Regions from separate parts of the Paenibacillus sp. FSL R5-0636 genome, predicted to be linked through region 2. Evidence: riboswitches for the same ligand, from Rfam matches in the RefSeq annotation. Region 2 holds a riboswitch; the other holds the start of a gene.

Region 1 (4,089 bases), 1.2 Mb from region 2:
TCACCTTCCACCGTGAACAGCGCGGGAAGTCCATGGTTACCTCCAAGCTGGACTCTATACCTGGTATAGGTGAGAAGCGCCGTAAAGCGTTGCTTAAGCATTTCGGATCGCTTAAGAAAATTAAAGAAGCCTCCGTGGATGATTTCCGTACACTTTCTATTGGAGAAAAGCTGGCAAGACAAATTCTTGATGCGCTCAAGGACGAAGAGCCAACCTCATAGCAATGATGACAAAAGAAAAAGGGTATCACAGCAGCGACTAAAGCTGCTATGATGCCCTTTTTTTAATTTGGTTATAGGATGTACACTATTTTATTTTCTTAAATCAAAGAAGAAGGCTCCACCGGCTTAGGTTTCTGTGGTGGATTAAATCGATAGACGATGTAAGCGACTATGAACGGCATAATAATCGCGAAGATACCCGCGCCTACATTTACGCTCTCCTTCATAAAGATCAGCGTAGCGCCCATCAGGATGCTGTCAAACACGACGTGGCTGAACATGACAGCAATAAATCCGTAACGAAGGAAAATATAACTGAACAGCAGCCCGATTACGGTCAGCTCAATGGGACGGGAGCTGATGGGATAGATCGGATATAACGTATGGCCAAACGCCCAAACCAGCGTGGTGATCAAGCAAGCGACAAAAGTGTTCCGGAACACCTTTTTCAGCATAGGAATTCCGAAAAAGCGATAAATGGCTTCCTCAGATAAACCAGCGAGCCATGCGACGATAGGCAGAAGCCAAGCATATCTCATGTTATAAGGAGATTGGGTGGCGTCTGTAGTAGACCAATTGTGCAAGGTAAACGATAATATGATGAACATAACCGTCTGCACCCCTAGCAGAACGAAAGCCCAGATGTAACCAGCCCGGATACTGTCCAACACATATTGTCCATAGCCGGGCTCTTTGGCGCGGGGCCAAGGGTTCATGCCTTCCTCTTTTCGCCATAAGCCATTGCCGCCCACTAAAGAGAAGTAGAGCAAGGAGGACATCAGCAGGCTGTACAAAGCATAAATGATAAACATAATGACAGAGGTAATCTGTGCTTCTAGCCCTTCGCCCGTAGATTCAGGCAGCATATTATAGGTGCTGATCATCATGATTACAAAATAGGCTGAGCTTAGGAATACTCCACGTTTAAAGGAAGTATGCTCTCTTCTAAGAATACTGTAGACGAGTGCCAGAATTCCTAAAATCAGTGTGGGTATACCGTAACCGAATAATGTTAGCTTTTCCGCTAAAGAGGTCTGTCCTTGTACGTAGGAGGTATGCCAAGCTGGTGCAGTGAATCCGGCATTAAAGCTGGAGACCTGCTCTCCACTGAAATCAAAATAATAGTGCAATAAGGATTCGCCGACCTGAACAGTACTATCCGTATACACTAGCCCATGGCTTCCTGTATTCGATTCAATTTGTAGCTTGGCAGGATTTACTTCCCATTCCTGAAGCCAAGGACGAGCAAGATTCTCCTTCTGCGCTAGAGTGAGGTCAGCTCCCTTGTCCTCTTTTGCACCAACGGAAGCGATGCCTGACCCCTCTTCGGAGGCAACTTTTGCAGCCTTTGAGAAAGCGACAATCTTACCGTTATACATATTGAGGTCAACGATGATTTGCGGCTCTTGCTCCGCTGAAGGAGTAAGCGTTGCACGAAAGACATCAAAAGGATATTTTTGATCCAATTTTTTCTTGGTGTAGTCCTCCACAAGCTTCTCGCGAGACATATAACCATAAAAGGAAGAGTCCGTCTCGTAAAGTACATTCCATTGATCGTTTGGTGCTTCGGTGTAATTGAGCTTTTGTTCTGCGAATAATACGGCTTGGTCACGGGCTTCTGCCTTGCTAATGACGGTGGTATCTTCCCCTGTAGAGCTGCTTAGCAGCGAAGGGGAAATCTGAAACATAATAAATAGAATAAGACCGATAATGCCCGAGATGATGAGCCTCTTGGAGAGGGCACGTTGCTGTAGGGGCTGGCCGACGGGATTCATGTAACGCCTCCTTGTTATGTACTGACAATATTATGTTCCATTATAGTATTAGTGCCTGGCTGGTTACAAAAAACATTATATGTCCTTTTTATGGGTAATAGAGATAGTATAGAATAGTCATGTGAATTTATACCATGAATTTTATCGTGTTCATTTGTGTACGAATGGTGAGAATCGGTGTAATTGCAGGGAAAACACGGAAAAGTGATGAGAAAAGGTACTCCATTTGATGCAGTCTCTTTAAACCGCATTTTTTCATGTGAATGAGCATTAATTGTGTCTTTGTGAATTCACTAAATAACGTATATAATTTGTATGCAATTGTATAGTAGCCGAATTTCTGGTGAAAACGGGGGAACCATAAGAAGTGATGAAAAGTGGAGTGTACAAGATAAATGGCACTTTCATCAGGGGTGAATTTCGTTCTAGGAACGAATAGGGCAGCCTGCACAGTCCGAATCCGTCAGCTAACCTCGTAGGCTAATTTACTGCAGGAACCAAGTTAGCATTGGTTTTCCAGTGCTTTTTTTGTTGGAATTTTTGATAAGAAGGTGAGCATAGTGGCTTCACAGTTTCGCAGGATTTCTGAATTTAAGTTTCTGAAGCTCTCGCCGCCGCAGATACTGGTGCTTGGTTTTGCATCGATTATTCTGATAGGGGCCTTGCTGCTTATGTTGCCCATTTCAAGCACAAGCGGGAATTCCGTGGAATTTATTGATGCATTATTTACTTCAACTTCGGCAACCTGTGTAACAGGGCTTGTTGTGCTGGATACCGGAACTTCGTTCACGATTTTTGGGAAAACCGTAATTATGATCCTGATCCAGATCGGCGGCTTAGGTTTTATGACCATGGCCACTCTATTTTCACTGGTGTTAAAGCGTAAAATTTCTTTGCGGGACAGGCTAATCCTACAGGAAGCCATGAATCAAGGCTCTATGGAAGGAATTGTGCGACTGATCCGGAGAGTCCTTATATATTCTCTTGTCATAGAAGGCTGTGCCGCTTTGCTGCTGTCTATTCGCTGGGCTTTTGATATGCCACTTGGAAAAGCGATTTATTTTGGCGTATTTCATGCGGTGTCTATGTTTAATAATGCGGGGTTCGATATTTTTGGGGATTTTCGCAGTTTAACTGATTATGTATATGATCCGCTTGTGAATATTATTGTGATGTTTCTGATTGTCTCCGGCGGGATTGGTTTTATTGTAATGTCAGATCTGGTGGAGTTTCGGGTAACCCGCAGGCTGTCTCTACATAGTAAAGTTGTCCTGTCCACCAGCACAGGGCTGATTCTGATCGGAGCTTTGGTTATTTTTATATTCGAGTTTACTAACACTCGTACCCTAGGTTCACTGAATTTTGGCGGTAAAATATTATCAGCCTTCTTTCAATCCGTGTCTCCCCGTACGGCTGGCGCGAACACAGTTGATATTGCTGGACTTCGGCAGGCTACACAATTTTTTATAGTGATTCTTATGTTTATTGGTGCTTCTCCAGGCTCAACGGGCGGCGGGATCAAGACAACAACCTTTACGATGATGATTGGTGCTGTTATTGCTATGCTGCGTGGACGGGAAGATGTTGTGTTGTTCCGTTATCGGCTGGCTCAAGAGCGCATCTACAAGGCATTAACGATCACACTGCTGGCTTTGTTGTTAATCGCCTCTGTGTCGATGATACTCTCCACAACTGAAGACAGTAATTTCTTGGCAATCTTGTTTGAGACGACCTCCGCCTTTGCTACGGTAGGACTGACTATGGGGCTAACTCCGGAACTGTCAGCGATCGGTAAGATTCTACTCTGTCTGACGATGTTTGCAGGTCGGCTAGGTCCACTAACCTTGGCGTATGCACTCGGTCCCAAACAGGGTAAACCACTGTATAAGTATCCTGAAGGTAAAATAATTATTGGATAGGAGTTAATTAGAAATGAAAGCACAGCAATTTGTAGTAATCGGCTTAGGTCGCTTCGGTTCAAGCCTGGCGCTTGAGCTGATGGAAATGGGCTACGAGGTGCTCGGCATTGACCACCATGAAGAACGCGTGGAGGAAATGAGCGATCAGCTGACGCATACGGTAGTAGCAGATGC
Region 2 (4,089 bases):
ATGGAGCAAGAATACGGTATCAAGTCTAATTTGCCTTTACAGGCCAGCCTGGTGACTATACCTGAGCCGTTAAATCTGGAAACGTGGAAATATGCAGGGGCGGATTCCTATAGCCGAAATGTTTATATCCGCGGCAAGCTTGTACTTAAAGATATCGAACGCCAGGTAGGTACCAAAGCAATGAACAACATCATGTCCTCCTACGCTCGTAAGTTCCGTTTCCAGCATCCTGCTACGTCAGATTTTCAGAAAGTCGTTGAGAAGGTAACCAAAAAATCATGGCAGGCCTATTTCGATGATTACATTTATGGTGATGGAGCGCCTGACTTCTCAGTAGATACGATTACTTTTAAAAAAAATAACAGCGGCGATGCTCCAAGCTACGAATCATTAGTGAAGATTTCAAACAAAGGGAGCCATTACGTTGATGTTCCCGTGAAATTCACATTCGCCGACAGCTCTTCGGTGCAGCGGGTCTGGAACGGTGAAGGAGCAGAGACTACGTTTCAATTGTTAAGCGATAAGCCTCTTCTCTCTGCTGAGATTGACCCTGAACATTCCATCTTATTGGAGAGCAAACATCTAAACAACTTTAGGCTGGCGGAAATAGAGCCCAAGACGCTCTCTCGCTGGACATTAAGTGTAACTAAACTACTTGAAACCGTGCTCGGAACTCTTGTCTGGTGAGGTGAATGATTGTGAGAACATCGATAACCCGCGGCTGGCAAAGCATGAAGGAGCAATTTTATATTTTAATTCTGCTCTTCATCTACCGACTGATCTGGGGCTACTTTATGTATGGTTTCATCCGATCTGCTATTATTCCAATTCTACTGCGCTATCCGGATAAAGACGCCGGAGGCAGCGGTATGGGCAGACTGTTGTATTATATCGAGGGACAGTTCAGCTTGAATACGGACCCTGCGATACGCACTTGGTTATGGATGCTTCTGGCGCTTGTTGTCTTGCGACTTCTGCTTTCCCCTTTCATAAGGGCAGGATTGCTGCATGAGCTCCACCAGGAGCGAAAGGGCGAGCGTGGACTGTTCTTTTTCCCTGGCATGAAGATCTATGGACTACCTGTCTTAGTCTTTAGCCTAATCGAATGGGTGCTGACCCTGCTGCCGCTTTACTGGCTTGCTCCAAAAATGTACGGGCTGTTCTTATCCTCTTTGTTTAACTACGCTTTGTTACTTCATTTAGTACCATACGTATTGGCATGGCTTATATATATTTTTATCGTGCGCCTGTTTCTTCTATATATGCAGTTTGGTTACACCGGCGGTACAGGAATGTTCTCCTCACTGATCATCTGCTTGCGGTCACTGATTCCTGCTATAGGTGTTTCCATTGTACTTGGGGCGGGAGGCCTGCTCTTACTGCTAGTGTGCGGACTGACGGGTCTGTTCTGTCCCGGCCTACCGGCACTTATAATACGGCAAATCTCACCACTACCTTCTACGCTCTTAAAAATGTGGGGAATCTCTGCACAATATCATCTATGGCGTAGCAAAGCATTTCCACAATAAATCAACCTTATTTGACATAATAAAAAGGTCCCAATTCCTGTATTCAGGAGCTGGGACTTTTTCTCATTACGGATAACTTAAGAGTATTTGCAAAATCGTAAAAGCTCTGTTACAATAAGTCCTGTGCTATTAGTAACAATTTTGTAATCAATTGAAACGATTCCTACATAACTAAATGTATTTATCGTAAGTGTAACTGTCGAAACGTCATTCTCTGGTGCTTAACACGCCTAATTCCTTTGCACCGGGAAGTGGGGGAACCATATTTTGGGTGAATTGATCTCGCTTTACAGGGATCATAGGGAATCTTCTACCGAACCCTTAAGCTAACCTCGCAGGCCTTGGAAGGAGTACATCTTTTGAAAAGACATAATTTAAGAAAAAAATGCGTCGCTGCGGCGCTAGGACTTGTAATGGCATTATCTATTGGTGGAGGAAGCGCCTTTGCCGACTCTAAAATGGACTCTGTAATCTCAAAGACTATTGGAGTTGCCTATAAAACCGGAGGTACAAGCACTGCCGGATTTGATTGCTCTGGATTTACAAAGTATGTATTCAAGAATGTGGGTCTTACTTTACCTCGTACATCAAAAGCTCAATATAGCGTTGGAACTGCTGTATCCAAAAGCAATCTGCGTTCTGGTGATCTAGTGTTCTTTAACACACTTGGCAATGGAGTATCCCATGTCGGCATTTATGTTGGAAACGGAAAATTCGCACAATCGTCCTCTTCGCGTGGAGTGACCATCACTTCACTCAGTCAGGCCTACTGGGCCAATCGTTATGTTGGCGCTAAAAGAGTAATGAGTACTTCAGCTTATCAAGCTGTAGCCTTCGATTGAAACCTTCCTCACAACTATAACCTCACAATTACAACTATATGAACCTGAATCTGATTATGCCCGTAATCAAATTCGGGTTTTTCTTTATTCCATAATATATTTTTACACTATTAGAGCCCAATTGAAACACGTTTATTTGATAAAAATTGCAATTATATTAAAAATTAGGTCATTATTAACGCTTACATATGCCTTTCTACCGTAAAAATGCCAATTTTTCTGCATTAATATGTTAAAAACGATTGCCAAGCGGCTTTCTGTTTGTTACAATTAGCGCAGTGAGATTTTAGTAACATTTTTGTAATCATTAAGTTGTTATTTACAAAGGTTTTGTCATGTATTGATTACAAGCTAATCCTAATCAACAGTATGAGCCGAGTTTCCTAACTATTAGGAAAACGGGGGAACCAACTTTGGGTGAATTGACCTCCATTATATAGAGGGGTCATAGGGGACCTTCAACCGAACCCTTAAGCTAACCTCGTAGGCATTTGGAAGGGGTATACACTTTTGAAGAAGAAGTTAGCAGCAGCAGTACTAAGCTTTTCCATCATCCTCACCATCGGAGCAGGAAGCGCTTTCGCAGATTCCAAAATGGATAAAGTGATTGACAAGGCCATCGGTACTAAATACGTATCCGGCGGTATATCCACTAACGGATTTGATTGCTCCGGATTTACAATGTATGTGTTTGATAAGATTGGCATTAACCTTCCACACCAATCAGGTTCCCAATATCAAATGGGCACAGCAATCTCCCGTGATGATATAAGAGCCGGAGATCTTGTATTCTTCAATACAAGTGGCAAAGGTGTCTCCCATGTCGGCATTTATGTCGGTGAAGGTAAGTTCGCACACGCTTCTACCTCACGCGGTGTTACGATTAGCTCTCTGAGTGATAGCTACTACGTGAAACGCTACGTTGGTGCCAAGCGCATTATGAGCACAGACGCTTACCAATCGGTTGCTGCTGAATCGGAAGACAATGATGATGTGCAATAAATAACGTACATAGGCTCTTTTCCAAGGTACTCTTGGAGGAGAGCTTGTTTTTTTGTCTTATTACTTATTTACCCCTCTCATAATTTGTAAAACATTCCCCTCATATAAAGTTTCTGAGTCGAACCTCCCCCATTTTGTATATAATTAGTAATATAGCAATGTCCTCGTGAAAGGAGATCGTTGACCTTATGATAAATCCCTCGGTAACTTTTCATGTTGTTCCTATGGAGGCAATTCACGGAGAAGCTATTTGTAAGTGGAGCTATACGCCCCCATATAATATTTATGGCTGGATGCCGTGGGAGCAGATGCAGGCTCTTGGCATCGAGTTTGGTGATCCGCAGCTCCGGGAGGAACAATATATCTCCATATTAAATGAAAATGAGGTTTTGTGCGGATTCGCACAGTTGTTCCCGATGGAAGGAGTCGTCCGTTTAGGAGTTGGGATGCGCCCCGATCTATGCGGCCATGGTTTAGGCAAACTATTCGTAGATGCCATCGTCCAGACAGCGTTGAATCGTTATCCTGATCGTGAGATAGATCTGGAAGTCCTGACCTGGAACCAACGCGCCATTCGAACTTATCAAAAATGTGGATTTACGATTACAGATACGTATGAACGCCGCACACCTACAGGAGACAAACCTTTTTATTGCATGGTCTATGACAAAAGATATTAAATACCAGATATTTCATAAGAATGATTGTATTCTCGT

The links. A riboswitch is a leader RNA that binds a small molecule or an ion and turns the genes downstream of it on or off. The one in region 2 is predicted to bind cyclic di-AMP.
Region 1: it holds a riboswitch for cyclic di-AMP, as region 2 does, so the genes downstream of both, MKX34_RS27175 (TrkH family potassium uptake protein) here and MKX34_RS00545 (C40 family peptidase) in region 2, are expected to answer to the same signal.

What each region holds. Positions count from the first base shown of each region.
Region 1 is NZ_CP150232.1:5,938,047-5,942,135, reverse strand. It holds gene uvrC (excinuclease ABC subunit UvrC) at 1-221, shown strand, start outside; gene MKX34_RS27180 (CPBP family intramembrane glutamic endopeptidase) at 320-1,996, opposite strand; cyclic di-AMP (ydaO/yuaA leader) riboswitch at 2,317-2,492, shown strand; gene MKX34_RS27175 (TrkH family potassium uptake protein) at 2,557-3,915, shown strand; gene MKX34_RS27170 (TrkA family potassium uptake protein) at 3,929-4,089, shown strand, end outside.
Region 2 is NZ_CP150232.1:112,545-116,633, reverse strand. It holds gene MKX34_RS00555 (M1 family metallopeptidase) at 1-687, shown strand, start outside; gene MKX34_RS00550 (hypothetical protein) at 699-1,529, shown strand; cyclic di-AMP (ydaO/yuaA leader) riboswitch at 1,747-1,885, shown strand; gene MKX34_RS00545 (C40 family peptidase) at 1,943-2,371, shown strand; cyclic di-AMP (ydaO/yuaA leader) riboswitch at 2,734-2,876, shown strand; gene MKX34_RS00540 (C40 family peptidase) at 2,921-3,373, shown strand; gene MKX34_RS00535 (GNAT family N-acetyltransferase) at 3,562-4,053, shown strand.